One region of the Alkalihalobacillus sp. R86527 genome, then DNA from elsewhere that is predicted to be linked to it. Evidence: riboswitches for the same ligand, from Rfam matches in the RefSeq annotation. Region 1 holds a riboswitch; the other holds the start of a gene.
The links. Region 1 has a riboswitch for cyclic di-GMP ahead of SJY16_RS02335 (anti-repressor SinI family protein). Riboswitches for the same ligand answer to the same signal wherever they lie in the genome.
Positions count from the first base shown of each region.

Region 2: another riboswitch for cyclic di-GMP. It lies ahead of SJY16_RS10065 (anti-repressor SinI family protein); the one in region 1 lies ahead of SJY16_RS02335 (anti-repressor SinI family protein).

Region 1 covers NZ_JAXHBW010000001.1:427,391-435,730, forward strand. The annotation lists gene mreB (rod shape-determining protein) at 1-353, shown strand, start outside; gene SJY16_RS02295 (DNA-directed RNA polymerase subunit beta) at 402-689, shown strand; gene fabZ (3-hydroxyacyl-ACP dehydratase FabZ) at 708-1,130, shown strand; gene SJY16_RS02305 (hypothetical protein) at 1,331-1,504, shown strand; gene SJY16_RS02310 (helix-turn-helix domain-containing protein) at 1,551-1,883, opposite strand; gene SJY16_RS02315 (anti-repressor SinI family protein) at 2,176-2,298, shown strand; gene SJY16_RS02320 (hypothetical protein) at 2,311-2,574, shown strand; gene SJY16_RS02325 (DUF5658 family protein) at 2,571-2,888, shown strand; gene SJY16_RS02330 (helix-turn-helix domain-containing protein) at 2,933-3,268, opposite strand; gene SJY16_RS02335 (anti-repressor SinI family protein) at 3,376-3,507, opposite strand; cyclic di-GMP riboswitch class I at 3,527-3,626, opposite strand; gene gloA2 (SMU1112c/YaeR family gloxylase I-like metalloprotein) at 3,850-4,269, shown strand; gene SJY16_RS02345 (transposase) at 4,433-5,020, shown strand; gene SJY16_RS02350 (DNA-processing protein DprA) at 5,085-5,936, shown strand; gene SJY16_RS02355 (cell wall-binding repeat-containing protein) at 6,292-8,340, shown strand, end outside.
Region 2 covers NZ_JAXHBW010000001.1:1,976,167-1,984,506, reverse strand. The annotation lists gene SJY16_RS10110 (patatin-like phospholipase family protein) at 1-574, shown strand, start outside; gene aldA (aldehyde dehydrogenase) at 644-2,092, shown strand; gene SJY16_RS10100 (aminopeptidase) at 2,207-3,322, shown strand; gene SJY16_RS10095 (hypothetical protein) at 3,431-3,637, shown strand; gene SJY16_RS10090 (Crp/Fnr family transcriptional regulator) at 3,787-4,476, opposite strand; gene SJY16_RS10085 (glutaredoxin family protein) at 4,591-4,812, shown strand; gene SJY16_RS10080 (GDSL-type esterase/lipase family protein) at 4,878-5,504, shown strand; gene SJY16_RS10075 (thioredoxin family protein) at 5,615-5,929, shown strand; gene SJY16_RS10070 (hypothetical protein) at 5,969-6,199, opposite strand; cyclic di-GMP riboswitch class I at 6,408-6,498, shown strand; gene SJY16_RS10065 (anti-repressor SinI family protein) at 6,526-6,690, shown strand; gene SJY16_RS10060 (glycine--tRNA ligase) at 7,084-8,340, shown strand, end outside.

The sequences.
Region 1 (8,340 bases):
GTCGGAAAGAAGAGCTCGACATTCGTGGACGCGACATGGTATCTGGACTTCCTAGAACGATCACAGTAAAGTCTGATGAAATTCAACAGGCACTGCAAGAACCGATCTCCCATATGGTGATGGCTGCGAAAAGCGTTCTCGAACGTACTCCTCCTGAACTTTCGGCAGATATTATCGATCGCGGTGTGATCATGACAGGCGGAGGCGCGCTTCTGCATGGTATCGATCAACTATTTGCTGAAGAGCTGATGGTACCAGTACTAATTGCTGAAGAGCCAATGAGCTGTGTTGCAAAAGGGACAGGCCTCATGCTTGAACATATGGACAAAATCGCTAAAAAGAAACTAGTATAACTTATCGGAAGTTCTTGGGTAACGGAAACTATTCGTAAGGGTGTTATCATGATGGCGAACAACCATGAAAACGTAAATGAAACCTCAGAAATCAAACCTATGAATGATGAGGGAAAAAAGACAAAAGATAAATCTAAAATAAAAGAGCGCAAGCCAAGAATTCGGTTGATCCCGATTTGGCTGCGCCTTATTCTCGTTACTTTGCTCCTTGCTCTCTCACTTGTTGCAGGAGCTATGATTGGATACGGGGTCATCGGAGAAGGAAGTCCAGGAGATGTTTTCAAGAAAGAGACCTGGATGAAGATTTCTGATATTGTTAAGAAAGAAACAGAGTAAACGAAAGGAGCACACGTTATGATGGATATTCAAGATATCAAATCGATCATTCCACACCGCTATCCTTTTCTACTTGTTGATAAGATTGTGGAAGTAGAAGAAGAAGTAAGAGCGATTGGGATTAAGAACGTTACAGCCAATGAAGAATTTTTCAACGGCCACTTTCCTGATTACCCTGTCATGCCAGGTGTCTTAATTGTAGAAGCACTTGCGCAGGTCGGAGCTGTTGCAATGCTTAAGAAAGAAGAGAACCAAGGAAAGTTAGCTTTCTTTACCGGTATTGATAAATGCCGATTCAAGAGACAAGTTAAACCAGGTGATCAGCTTCGATTAGAAGTAGAAATCATTCGCATTAAAGGACCTATGGGCAAAGGAAAAGCCACAGCGACGGTTGATGGTGAAGTAGCTGCGGAAGCGGAAATAATGTTTGCCTTAAAATAAAGTTTGTAGAAGCATCTCGTTTATCGAGTTGCTTTTTTTTATTCCTAAACAGCAATTTGTAAAAAAAGAAGCCAGGTTTGTAAAGCATTTATTGAAACTCTGTTAATTCAAACACATGAGATTATTTTGCTGTTATGATTTGGTCAACCGCTTATTCAGTAGCCGCGGTCATACTTAGTTTTCAGGGAGGAATTTTGATAATGAATAAGAAATTCATGGCCAAAATTGCAACTTCGTTTCTAGCTGTAATGCTCATCACGGCTTGTAGCAGTGGTGGGGAAGAAGAAGGGAACAACTCTACGAATAACGGAAGTAACACAGAAGAGCCTGCTTCCAACGAGGGCACAAATAACTCTGAGAATTCTGCTGAATAAGTCTTTAAGCTCCCGTCCACTCCAGGCGGGAGTTTTTTTATTTTCTCTATTCTTTTTTGTTTAATTGCCATTTCCTAAACTCAAGGAATTCTTCAAAGTCCTCTTTCGTAATTCCTGATCGCATTGCTTCTTCAATCAATGCTTCCCATTCAGGGTCAAGCTGTGACTCTCTGTCTCCGAATTCATCCTCATGAATAAACACATCCATAGGTACTTTCAAGACAGTAGCAATTTTTTCAAGGAATTGAATGGATGGATTAGCCTGCTGGTTTCGTTCGATTGAGCTAAGATATGATTTTGCCACACCCGCTCGTTTTGCTAATTCGGTTAATGAAAGTCCCATTCGGTTTCGATAAAGTTTGATTTTTGCACCTATCATCCCCAATACCTCAACTTTGTTATTATTTATTGTTTCAATTTTATCAAGAACAACCCGTTCTGTAAATAGAACAAATGACGCAAATTAAAAAAACGTAAATAAATGGAATTATAAGAAAAAACAAGCATAGATTAGAATATTACTGATTTTCTAACGTGATGTAATGAAAATAAAGAATTTTCAGTCTTTTATATTCAATCTCATAAGATTATATTAGATTTATATTCTAAATAAAGAACAGTAACGTTCTTAATAATGTCGTAATAGAGAGAATAAAGTAAGGAGGATGAAAATGAGGGCGTATGGTGGGGAAAAATTGGACTTAGAATGGATAAACCTTATTTCAAAAGCAAAAAAATTGGGTCTCAGTAAGGAAGAAATTAGACAATTTCTTGATAATTCCTCAAAAAAGTAGGGAGGAATTAAGATGATTAAGTTAGGTCATTCTACATTCGTGTCCTATATTACAGGAAAAAGGGTAAAGATCGTTGCTCTCGACGAAAGGACAAGCAAACTATATATTAACGATGAATATAAAGGTAGGTGTGATTTAGATTTTATTCTAAATAAGGTTAGGGAGTTGGAAGTCCAAGAGGAAAGTAGCAAATGGCTCTTTAATGACGAACGGAAACTATATAACGAATTAAGCGAAATCATAAAGAATCAAATCATCTCCTCCAATACGGAATGAGGCCTCATTCGCAGCTATTCTTTCAATTCACCCTTTACTATTTGGCCTGCTGCAATATCATAGATGGCTTCATTACATATTGGGGTGTGCAAAATAGCGTGATAGAAGAAGCTAACCCAATGATGAAGGCTTTGGTACATTATCATCCATATGCTTTTCTTATCTTTAAGCTCGCATTATCTATAGTGCTTATATTTATAGGCATTATGAAGTTTGAATTCGATTCACGTTTCGTATCGGCATCGTTGATCGTTGCATCCATTCTTTATACGTTCATTGTAGTCTACCACGCCTATTGGCTCTTTTTACTTTGAAGAAAAATAAAAAGAGCCTTCATCTAAGGCTCCTGGTCACTAAATTAGTTGTCGCTTCCCTGCTTTGCACGCCATTTGTTAAATTCAAGGAACTCTTTGAATTGTTCTTTGCTAACACCAGAGTTCATTGCTTCCTTAACAAGCTTCTTCCACTCTGAATCCAACTCACTTTGATGGATTAGGTTATCTCCTTGAAGAAGAACCTCTACGGAAACATCTAATACTCCTGAAATCTTCTCCAAAAATTGAATAGAAGGGTTAGATTGTATGTTTCGTTCAATTGAACTCAAATAGGATTTTGCTACACTAGCGCGTTCAGCTAATTCAGAAAGTGAGAGGCCTTTACGTAAACGATACTTCTTTACTTGCTCTCCTATCATCTCTTACCCTCCCATACTTCGACATATCTCTTAGATACTAAGTATTATATCAGTATGGTTATGTTCCGTAAATAGAACAAAAGCGGTAATCACCCCTTTGATCAAGTCTAAGAACCCCTGACCATTTTCTCCTTTCGAATAAAAGATTTCACCTCTTCTACCGATAATCCCAATTCTTTCGCTTTAAGAATTAGAAAAACCCACTCATCATCAAGCTTCACCTTTTCACCTGTATTCATCCCATTCCTCCTCAATATTCCAGGTAGTTCAGCCGTCATAGGATTCGTCTGACCGATACTCCCTTAGACCTGATAACTTTGCGATCTACTTCTTTCAAAGTAGAGTGCCTTTGGCTGGAGGATACCCGCTACTTTGGACCTATGTATACAAATGATGCCTTGTTTCTATCATAGTCGGAAAAAGCTAAGAAATTTGTTGTTTTTTGTTGCTTACATAAACTTTTTTTACCTTAATTTCAGGAAAGAAAATCGATGGAATTTCAATTTCTAAGGGGGGGTATCTGCTTAAGTTAATTGACGAAATAAAAACACTTCGCTAAGTTTAGAAAGAGGTGATCGAAGATGTTTACGAAGTTGCACCATGTAGCAATCATTTGTTCAGACTATGACTGTTCGAAGCATTTTTATGTGAATGTACTTGGATTAAACGTGATTCAAGAAACATTTAGAGAAGAACAGCAGTCGTACAAGCTCGATCTCGCAGTTGGAGGGCATACTCAAATCGAGCTGTTCTCGTTTGTTGAAGCCCCAGAGCGTCTAAGCTATCCAGAAGCGCGAGGACTTCGACATGTAGCATTTGAAGTACAAGACATCAACCGTGTTGTGCAGAAGTTAAAAAGCAAAGGTGTCGATACGATTGAAAACCTTAGAATAGATGAATTAACAGGGAAGCGGTTCACTTTCTTTCAAGACCCAGATGGACTCCCGATTGAAATATATGAAAATAGCGACGAAATCGTAAAAGAAATAGTAGAAAAGTAAATTGTTTAGTAAGGGGGCCAGGCACGTGCCTGGCCCCCTTTAAAATATTTCCAAATATTTTAAAATTTTACTATTCCCAAATAATAGAAAAGTGATATACTACAACTATCAACCACGCATTAGTAGAAATTCCTCATCTTCCTCTCTTAAAGGAGCAATTCGAATGGCTCGAAAGAAACGAATCTGGTTTCCCGGGGCAAAGTACCACATTGTATGCCGAGGGAACCGCAAAGCTTCACTGTTTAATGAGCAAGTGGATCGACTAACGTATTTTAAGTTTCTAGAACAAGCTCGTACCGCTTTTCCGTTTCGCTTACACGCTTACTGCCTCATGACTAACCATGTGCATCTCTCCATCGAAACCTTCGATTACCCACCCGGTGAAATCATGAAAGTCATCAACTCCAATTATGCCCGTTATTTCAATAAGAAATATGACTATGCAGGACACGTATTTCAAGGCCGCTACACAGCTGAGCTGCTTGATTCTATTTTGTATGAAATACACCTAAGTAAATACATTCACCTTAATCCGGTCAATGCCCAGATGGTTCAACATCCATCGGACTATGCCTGGAGCAGTTATAGTGCCTACCTTTCATATAAAACAGACCTGCACGTTACTTCCGAATACATACTAGCTTTCTTTCAACAACCGGCAAGGGAAGCCTATCAGCGTTATGTAGAACATAGCAATCCTTCGATACTACCAGAACTTGTGAAACACGTTCCATATCTTAAACAAGGTTGATACCCTATTTTGGATCAGAGAGAGAAGAAGAAGTGAAAAATTTATACAGAAAGAGAAGACTAGAATGGAGCATTGGATCTGGCTTTGTTCAATCCGGCATGTCGGTCCTGTTTCTCAAAAGAAACTTCTGACCGCATTTGGGAGTCCTGAGCGAATTTATGAAGCTTCTTCTTCAGAGCTACAAGAAGTGAAGGGGATTTCTCAACGTGTCCGAGACGCTGTTTTGGAAGCTCGGTCATTAGAGAAATGCAAGCGCATTCTTGAGCGGGCTTATAAAGAAGAGATCTGGCTTTTAGCCCGGGATGACCCACTTTATCCGTCATATGCAAAAGACTTACCTGAATCACCAGCTCTACTTTATTACAAAGGCTTTATACGTCCATTCACTCCTTCTGTTGCAATCGTAGGTTCTAGAAATTGTACAGATGAAGGAAGAAGGGCTGCCGAAGACCTTTCGTACTCTCTTTCTAAAAGAAATATACCTGTGATCAGCGGGCTAGCGAAAGGAATTGATCAAGCTGCCCACGTAGGCTGCCTCGTAAATCGTGGTGTACCGATCGCCTTTGTTGCAAGCGGAGTAGATCGTTGCTATCCGAAAGAGCACCGCTCGCTCTACGAAGCAATTATCGAAAAGGGAGCCGTGATATCCCAGTACATGCCTGGCACACCTCCGTCTCCAAAGCAATTTATTCAGCGAAATGCGTTGATCAGTGCATGGTCGAGTCACGTAGTCGTCATTGAAGCTGGCGTGAAGAGTGGTGCCCTGTCCACCGCCCACTTTGCACGAAAGCACAATAGAAAAGTATTCATGTTACCGCGGAGTGATGCGCTATCTGAACTGATACCAGGCTGTTCGGTAGAGGATGGGTATTACCCATATCCGGGAGTTACAGCCTTTGAAGCGGTGCTGAACTAACTCCTAGCATCACTACCGTTTTTAATCCATCCCCTATAAAACTCCCCGAAATATCTGATTCCCTTCAGTAACTCCGAAATGATCCCTCTAGGATCTTCAAGCCCATCTCCCCACAAGAGCATGGTGGTCAAAGACCATCGGGGTAAGATGAGAAAAAGAAGAAGATAAACCTGCCTCTAGACCACCGGATCGAGCCATCGATCTGGTGGTTTTTTTGTTTGGTGATGGGGCCTGGATGGGGCCAGGCCCCATCACCAAACAATTTACAAACAAATTACAGATTTTTCATAAATTTTGTTGTATACTTCAAGTGGCGGAATTATTCGCTATAATCTGACTAAATCCGGGGGGATACATGTTGAAAAGAAAGTCTTCGAGTCACATGATTAGCTTCTTGCTGATCTTTTCAATGGTCTTGAGCTTTTTTGCTGCGCCTGTTTCTCAGTATGCATCAGCTGCTGAAGAGACGTTTCAGAGTGTCATTATTTCTGAATACATAGAGGGCGGAGGTCACAACAAAGCAATAGAGCTTTACAACGGTACAGGTAGTTCAGTAGATTTAGCTAACTATGCGCTAGAACTCTATACGAATGGGGAAGCACCGCCTAAGTATTCTGTAACATTAGACGGTACGATAGCTGATGGAGAAGTATATGTACTTTCCCATGATAGCGCTGACCAAGTGATTCTCGATCAGGCAGATACTACGAATCAAACCGTTACGAATTTCAACGGGAATGACACGTTAGTTCTGAAAAAGAACGACACGATTGTTGATTCTTTGGGGCAAATCGGAAATAGCGCCGATTTCGCTAAAGACGTTACCCTCGTTCGTAACGACTCAATCAAGTCTGGCGATACGAACCCGAACGACACATTCGATGCTTCATCAGAATGGACATCCCACGCGAAAGACACAACGACTTACCTCGGTTCTCACCTATCAGATGGTGGAACAGACCCAGAACCAGTCGAACTTTCTTCTATTGCCGATGCTCGTTCGAAAACAGTCGGTTCAGCAGTGAAAGTGAAAGGCATCGCGACAGCTTCCTTTGTTGCTGGAAGTAGTACAAACCTATACATTCAAGACGACACGGCTGGTATCATCGTACGCGCTGAAGGAATCAAAGCAAACCCAGGTGATGAAATCACAGTAGAGGGCAAACTTGATGACTATTATGGCATGGCACAGATCAGCACAACTTCTTCACAAATCGCAATCACAACACAAGATAAAGGCATACCTCAACCACAAACGATTCAATCTACTAATCTAACATCCGATAACGGTGAAGCCGTTGAAGGAGAATACGTAGAACTTAAGAACGTAACCATCCAATCCAAAAATCAATTTGGTGAATTTAAAGCAACGGATTCAGCAGGAGCATTAACAATCGACAATTTCAATACTGATAATCTTGAAGTAGGAAAAACGTATGAGCTTCTTCGTGGGGTAATTAACTATGACCATGAGGAATATAAGCTCGTTTTTCGTAGTGCATCAGATATAATTGAAAACGCTTTCTCTGTTGTGGCTAACCCAGGTGCGGGTTCAGTAACAGAAGGAACGAAGGTTGAACTTGAATCTGCGACAGAAGGAGCGAACATTCACTATACGGTGGATGGGTCAACTCCAACAGATCAAAGCACTGAGTACACAGCTCCGATCGTACTTACAAAAGATACAACGATTAAAGCAATCGCAACGAAAGATGGTAGAACGAGCGAAGTAGCAACATTCAGCTACACCGTACTGAAACCCGCGGACAACGTGAACATCCACGATATTCAAGGTGCAGGACATGAGTCTCCATATAAAGGCCAACCTGTATCTGAAGTGGAAGGAATTGTTACAGCAAAAGCGGGAGCAAACGGCTTCTATATGCAAAGTGAAACACCTGACGCACGTGTTGCAACATCAGAGGGGATCTATGTTTATAGCAAAGGTCATTCAGTTAAAGTGGGCGACAAAGTCTCCGTTGACGGTAAGGTAGCTGAATGGAGAGAAGAAGGCTACGACGATGCAAAAGATTTATTAACAACACAAATCTCAGCATCTAACGTAACTGTGGTTTCATCTGATCAAACAGTACCGGCTGCAATCGTGATTGGTCAAGATCGCACGCCGCCAACTGAAACAATCGAAGATGATGGTATGAAAACATTTGACCCTGAAACAGATGGACTGGACTTTTATGAAAGCCTTGAAGGGATGCTTATAGAAATTCCTGATGCGCTGATTTCAGGTCCAGCGAAATATGATGAAGTACCAGTTTTCGTGAACACAAGCGACGATCAACTTCGCACACGTGCTGATGGGCTATTGATCTCACCTGAAGATTACAACCCTGAACGCATGCTGATCGATGTTGATGGTATTGACGTGAATGTGAAAACGGGCGAT
Region 2 (8,340 bases), 1.5 Mb from region 1:
ATTCGCATCTACTACAGAACAGTTTATTGTAGGTACGACAGATACATTCACAGGTGAAGCAGTTTATTTTCAAAATGAGAAAAGCCAGGAACAACTTCTTTCAATCTTGAGAGCTTCTAGCTCATTACCTTTTATGGCACCACCAGTGAAGGTGCAGGATAAGCTACTCTTAGATGGAGGTATAGCAGACCCTATTCCGATTTTTAAATCAAAAAGCGATGGTAATCCGTTAAATGTTGTTGTCTTAACTAGGAACGCCGGGTATAGAAAGAAAAAATCAAAGTTTTCCTGGTTAATCAAACGACTATATAAGAAAAACCCACCACTTGCCTCTGCAATCAACTCTAGATATGAACGATACAATCGAACACTCGAGCATATTGAATCAAATCCTGAGCAGTATTATGTCATTCAACCATCAAAACCTTTAGAAGTCGACCGAATCGAACGGTCGGAAGAAAGGCTATCAGCACTTTATGACCAAGGGTACGAAGATACCAAACAGCATCATGAGAGTTTACAAAAATGGATCCAAATTCACCAACAAGGTTCTGATGAATTAAACACACCATAACCACCTAATATGTTTTGGAGTGTTTTTTTCTGGGAATATTTCCTCCATCAACATGCAGGAGGTATCATAATGAAACGTTATCAGCTTTATATAAACGGTGAATTTACAAATAGTAATAGTGACGAAATGGTTGATGTAATAAATCCAGCTACTGAAGAAACGATTTCACGAATTCCATTAGGTGATGAAAAAGATATTGAACGTGCGATTTCTGCGGCAAAAGCTTCACAAAAAGATTGGGAAGCGAAAACATCGATCGAACGTGCAGACTACTTATATAAGATTGCAGATAGCATAGAAAAGGAAAAACAAACGTTCATTACGATGCTCACTGAAGAAAATGGAAAGACGGTAGATGCTTCAAAAGCAGAAGTAGAGCTAACGATTGATTACTTCAGATATATGGCAGGTTGGGCACGACGTTATGAGGGTGAAGTTCTACCTAGCGATCGTCCTAATGAAAACATTATGGTATTCAAAAAACCAATCGGTGTCGTTGGTGGAATTGTGCCTTGGAATTTCCCAATGTTTATCTTTGCAAGAAAAGTAGCTCCAGCGTTTGTAACAGGGTGTCCAATCATTATTAAACCTAGCCAATATACGCCAAACACAGCATGTGAACTCTCTACAATCATACATGAAATAGGTGTACCTAAAGGTGTATTCAACCTTGTGACTGGAAAAGGTTCTGATATTGGTAACCCACTAGCTTCATCTCCTGATGTAGCGATGATTAGTTTGACAGGAAGTTATCCAGCGGGTTCTAAAGTAATGGAAGCAGCAGCAAAAAACATTACGAAAGTTAACCTTGAGCTAGGTGGTAAGGCTCCAGCTATTGTTACCAAACATGCGAATATAGACCTAGCTGTTGAGAAAATTACTACATCAAGAATTACAAATAATGGACAAGCTTGTACAAATGCAGAAAGAGTGTATGTTCATGAAGATATCGCAGATGAATTTATTGAGAAAATCACACAATCCTTCAAAGATACAAAAGTTGGAGATTCTCTGAATGAAGAGGGGTGCGATATTGGGCCACTTGTAAATAAAGAACAGCTTGAATCAGTTGAAGAGATGGTCAACAACGCCGTTGAAGTAGGCGCTATAGTTAACACAGGCGGTAAAAGAATCGAGCGCGATAAAGGTTTTTATTTTAAACCAACCGTATTAACTGCCGTATCACAAGATATGGAGATTATACAAGAAGAAATCTTTGGGCCTGTCCTTCCGATTGTAACGTACAGTGACTTCGATAAAGTACTAGAAGCTGCGAACGACACTCGTTATGGTCTGTCATCTTCTATTTTTAGTGATAACATCCATGAAGTCATGAGAGCATCTAATGAACTTAAGTACGGTGAAACCTATGTAAACCGGGAGAACTTTGAAGCAGTTCAAGGCTTCCATGCAGGAATGGGTCAATCTGGTATTGGCGGTGCTGATGGAAAGCACGGCTTGAATGAATATCTTAAGACACATGTAATCTACATGGAATATGACCAGGATATTAAGTAATAACAAACCGGAGGTCAACTCCGGTTTTCTTCTGTTCCTTTAGAATTATTTGAAGGTTAGATGAGACAGTGCTTATAATATAGAAGTAAAGTCAATTAGGAAAAGAGGGAGAATATGATCGATTCTCGTATTAAGAAGTTAGCAGAAAATCTTGTTCACTATTCTACAAGAATTGAAAAAGGGGAACATGTACTAATCGAGGCTTTTAATGTAGATAACTCACTCGTGAGGAGCCTAATCAAAGAGGTACATAAAGTAGGTGGATTTCCACATGTGAACCTTCGCGATAATCAGGTTATACGAGATCTTTTGATTGAAGCAACAGAAGAACAGATCGAAGCTTGGACTGAAAATGATCTTCGTCAGATGGAACGAATGGATGCATATATTGGTATTCGCGGTGCAGAAAACATCAATGAATTTGCTGATGTACCAGAAGCGAAAATGGCATTATTCAACCAAATTTACAAAACGAAGGTCCATAGCGACCAGCGTGTAAAGAATACGAAATGGGTTGTGATGAGGTACCCTAACCCAGCCATGGCACAGCTTTCTAGTATGAGTACGGAAGCCTTTGAAGATTATTATTTTGACGTATGTACGATGGACTATGCGAAAATGAATGAAGCAATGGATGCACTTGTAGATAGGATGAATCGTGCAGATTCTGTTCGAATCGTTTCACCTGATACGAACTTGAGTTTTTCGATCAAGGACATCCCTGCAGTTAAATGTGCAGGTGAGTTAAATATCCCTGATGGAGAAGTGTTTACAGCTCCAGTTGTAGATAGTGTAGATGGGGTAATCACGTACAATACTCCTTCACCTTATAATGGATTTGTATTTGAAGATGTCCAACTGACATTTGAAAACGGAAAGATTATCGATGCTACAGCAAACGATACGGAACGGTTGAATAGCATTTTGGATACGGATGATGGCGCAAGGTTCATTGGAGAATTCGCGATCGGTGTTAACCCTTATATCCGGGAACCTATGAAAGACATCTTGTTCGATGAAAAAATCGATGGTTCGTTCCATTTTACTCCAGGGCAGTCTTACGACGAAGCACCTAATGGTAATAACTCAGCTGTTCACTGGGATATGGTGTTGATTCAAAGACCTGAATATGGTGGAGGAGAAATTTGGTTCGATGACGAGTTAATTCGAAAAGATGGAAAGTTTGTACCAGAGTATCTAGAAGGTTTAAATCCAGAGAATTTAAAGTAATAATATGTGGCGCATCTACGGATGCGCTTTTTTACGTACAAATGACCAATCACATTCCTGAAGGTTTGAATATAAATAAAGAAAACTACTTAAGAGGAAGTGCCTTTCATGGAAATACATTGTGATGGATGTACAAAGGAGATGAGGGACTGGGAAACCATTCATATGGTGAAATTCGACAAGTGGTATGTTGGTCATTTTAATTGCTTGTTGAATTTGAAGAAGAAACTTAATTTAAACAGACCTATCAAATGGGATAAATTAGAAGGAACGAAAGATAATCAAAAAGGAACGGATGGCAAAACTCAATCCTAATCAACCTGATGTCTGAGTTAACAATCCCTGCATACTAACAAGTTGATAAAGAAGCCCTGAAATGCTATGAAGCTGTCGAGTAATTTCGACAGCTTCAGTTTGTAGCAAAAAGGGGACCTGGGACGAATTTTATAGGACGTTCCTTCCGCTTATGTACCTTTTTTATTTAAATATTCGTTCGCTCTCTCAGCATGTATAGCAAAGGTTAGTGGATTCTTCTTAATATAACCAGCTTTCTTTAAGTCTCCGATCGTTGCACTGACTGTTTCCCTTGTAGAACCAATCATTGTAGCAATATCATTATGAGTTAACTTTATTTCAATTGTTTGCCATTCGTGTTTGCGCTTACCAAATTTCTCACTAAGCTTTAAAAGTAAAGACAGCACACGATACTTTACACTTCTAAGTGCAATATGTTCACTCATCTCATAAATTTCTCGTAAACGAGCAGATAAAATTTCGATGAATTTAATGGCGAGTTTTGGATTTTCTGAGAGCAGTGTTTCAAACTGGTCTTTACCGATGATACATAAATAAACATCAGACATAGCCTCAACATAAACCGAATCATCACTAAGAGAAAAACTTGTTGTTTCTCCGAAGATGTTTCCATCCCCAAGTATATCTACCGTTAACTGTTTACCACTATCATTTGAACGATATAAGCGCACATTCCCTTGTTTTAATAGAAATAAAGCTTTCATCGGTTTTGTAGGACCGACAATAATCGTTCCTTTTTTCACTGGCTTCATATCGCTCACTCGATCGATTTGTTTTAAGTCACTCATTTCGAGCTCATCAAATAAATTAATTTGAGAGAGCATCTTCATTTTGTCCATTCAATCACCTTCAATTCTTTGGAAATCACCTATAGCTCCGCATGTAAGGTAGCTTACATTATCCTCATAAAGAAAATCGTTATACTAAAGATGTTAGGAGGTAACTAGTCTATCATGGAACATATTCGATTATACACGATTACTAGTTGTATGGAATGTGAAAAAACAAAGCGTTTTTTACAGCAGGAAGGTATTGATTACTATGAAATTAATGTACTCGAGTATCCAGAAAGACAAGAAGATTTATTTAAATATGCTGGGGAATTTCTTGTTCCACTTCTAGTTTGCCACGATAAAGTGTATACGAAAGAAATTATCGCAAAAGCAAAACAATAAGTAGGTATGAACTTTTCGATGATGTGATGAATATAGTAAATCATCTATTGGATTGAGGTGATGATTTGTCACATCCTAACTATACTTACTCAGCAATAGGAGACTCTCTTACATTAGGGACAGGGACGATTATTTTTTCACCGACCTTTCCAGATTACTACTGTACGGCTATTGAACGAGCAATCGGAGAGAGAATTACTTTGCGGAAGTATGCTAGAAACGGGGCCACTACAGGGGACGTTAGAAACTGGCTAGAACAATCACCGCCCATAGAAGAAATTGGAAATATCATCACCATTACAGCAGGTGGAAATGATTTAATAGATGCATCAGAAGAATTCTCTTTAACAAATGAAGAAGATATCCTACAAAAGGCATTGCTTAAGTGCTGCGCCAACATGAATTGGATTATAAATCATTTAGTGAAGAAGGCGAGGGCAAATTCTTGTATGATTCGACTCGTTAATTTGTATAATCCTTATCCAGAACTTTCCTTTGCCGAAGAATGGGTAAAACAATTTAATACCGCACTCTTAACTTGTACAAAAAATGAAAACGTAGAGGTTGCAGATGTTTTCAACTTATTTAAGGGGAGGGAAGATCGTTTATTATCTTTCGACGGTATCCATCCAAATGAATGCGGACAGACCATGATTGCTGAAGCCCTTATTAAAACAGGAATTCGTTTATAAAAAGAACCGAATCATGCCCTACTTCAAAAGAAACTATAATCTCAATTACAGACAAGACACATAAAGTAAGATATACTAACTCAATAGAATAAGTAAAGGGGAAGATTTTTATGCAACAAATTGAATCAAAGCAATCTTATGATGCGTTAATTAACGACTCCCAAGTAACAATCTTAAAATACGAAGCAAATTGGTGTCCTGATTGTAAACGTCTTGATTTATTCATCGAAGATATTATGAAAGAACATAATGATAAGAAGTGGGCGCAAATCGATATCGAGCAATTTCCTGAAATCACAGAGGATAACGAAGTAATGGGGATTCCTAGTTTGCTCGTCTATAAAAACGGTAAAAAAGTTGGTCACCTTCACAGTGCCAATACAAAAAATCCAGATCAAGTAAAAGAATACCTTTCTGACTTTTAATAGGAAATCGTCTGTTGAGAATATCTCTGCAGACGATTTTTAGTTTTTTATCAATATATACTCAATTGTTCCATCGGAAAGTGAGTGAACATAGGAAATTGTGTAACCGATACTTAAGTATGTTGATAAAGTCTCACTACATAAATGATTCACGGGTTCAGTTGGAGCATGTAGACTTTGATAAAAACCTATAACATTGTTTGTTGGAGTACACCTTAATAATACGACGTGAGTTCCTTGCCAGGCTGACCCAATTGGACTTCTTTCCATCGTTTTTCCTCCTTACGAGTTCAGGCAAAATCCTACATGATTAGTTTATGATTGTGACAATAAAACGTTAGAGAAAAAAATATTTTGAATTTTTGCTAAAATATAGTATAATTGTATAAACTATTAAAGTTTCTCATCTTTTAGTCCCGTTCACTTACATTTCAGCAGTGTGTTTTTGTATCATTTTGGTATGTGTCTGTTCTAACTCTCCAGAAAAAGGCAAACCATTCTAAAGGATGGGACGCAAAGACACAGGTCTAATGTTGACATTGTTCAACGATGACGGCTGGTCCTCCTGGAAATATCCAAAGGAGGAGAGGGTGGCCATGATTAAAACAAGGCCTGAACAAGCACTTGATCAAGAGTGGGTAATACTGATGAATATTGCAAAAGAGATGGGGCTGAATAAAGAGGAAGTTCGGTCATTTCTCCAACGTAACAAAAACCTTCCACCTGTGAGTATACCTAAACGAAGAGCTATCGATCGATAGCTCTTTTTGTTCATATTCATTGCTAAATGATATTCTTTTGAGTAAACAATCAAGTAAAAGGTTATGATAGTGATGGATGATACTAGAGTTTCCGCTTGACTTTCGGTGAAACTTTTTTGTATCATATGTGATATCAATTACATATATAAGCTAACAACTGTGAAGGACAGATAGTAGCTAGAATACCCTTTTTATAGAGATTCGGGGATGGTGGAAGCCCGAAAAAGGTCTAGTGAAACGGCGGTCTGGAGTTGATACCGTAAAGTGGATGTGCTTTCGTGCATCAACTGGGGTGGAACCGCGGGTGCATACGCTCTCGTCCCCGGACAATTCGTTGTCCGAGGGCGGGAGCTTTTTATGTTGTTAGAGAATGTTAAAAGGAGAGATTTCAAAATGAGTATTTCAATGGATCAAATTGTCGCTATTTCAAAGCACAGAGGTTTTATTTTCGCTGGTTCTGATATTTACGGTGGCCTTGCGAATACATGGGATTACGGTCCTCTTGGTGTAGAACTTAAAAACAATATTAAAGCAGCATGGTGGAAGAAGTTCGTACAGGAGTCACCTCATAATAGCGGTCTTGATGCTGCGATCTTGATGAATCCAAAAACATGGGTAGCATCAGGTCACCTTGGTAATTTTAACGATCCTTTAATTGATTGTAAAAGTTGTAAGACACGTCATCGTGCCGATAAGTTAATTGAAGATGCGCTTTTTGAAGAAGGAAACGAAATGGTCGCTGATGGCCTTTCGTTCGAAGAAATGGAACGCCTAATCGAAAATCACAATATTAAATGCCCTGAGTGTGATAGTCATGACTTTACAGAGATCCGTCAATTTGATCTAATGTTTAAAACTCAACAAGGTGTAACAACATCAAGTACAAGTGACATATACCTTCGTCCCGAAACAGCTCAAGGAATCTTTGTTAACTTTAAGAACGTTCAACGTTCTATGCGTAAGAAGGTACCTTTTGGTATCGCTCAAGTCGGTAAGAGTTTCCGAAATGAAATTACGCCAGGTAACTTTACGTTCCGTACGCGTGAGTTTGAACAAATGGAGTTGGAATTCTTCTGTAAACCAGGTGATGAGCTTGATTGGCATCAATATTGGAAAGATTTCTGTAAGAACTGGCTATTGAATCTTGGTGTTGAACAAGACAATATCCGTCTACGAGAGCATGCTGATGATGAGCTTTCTCATTATAGTAATGCTACGACAGACATCGAATACAAATTCCCATTTGGTTGGGGTGAGCTTTGGGGAGTAGCTTCTAGAACAGATTATGACCTTAAGAAACATATGGAACATTCAAATGAAGACTTTACGTACCATGATCAACAAACTGGCGAACGCTATGTGCCATATTGTATCGAACCTTCTCTTGGTGCGGATCGTGTTACACTAGCTTTCTTAATCGAAGCATATGAAGAACAAGAGCTAGAAGATGGTTCGTCAAGAAGCGTTATGCATTTCCACCCAGCTCTCGCACCTTTTAAAGCAGCAGTTCTTCCTCTTTCAAAGAAATTATCTGATGAAGCTAGAGAAGTACACGCTGAGCTTTCGAAATACTTCATGGTAGATTATGATGAAGCAGGATCAATCGGTAAACGTTACCGTAGAAATGATGAAGTAGGAACACCTTACGCG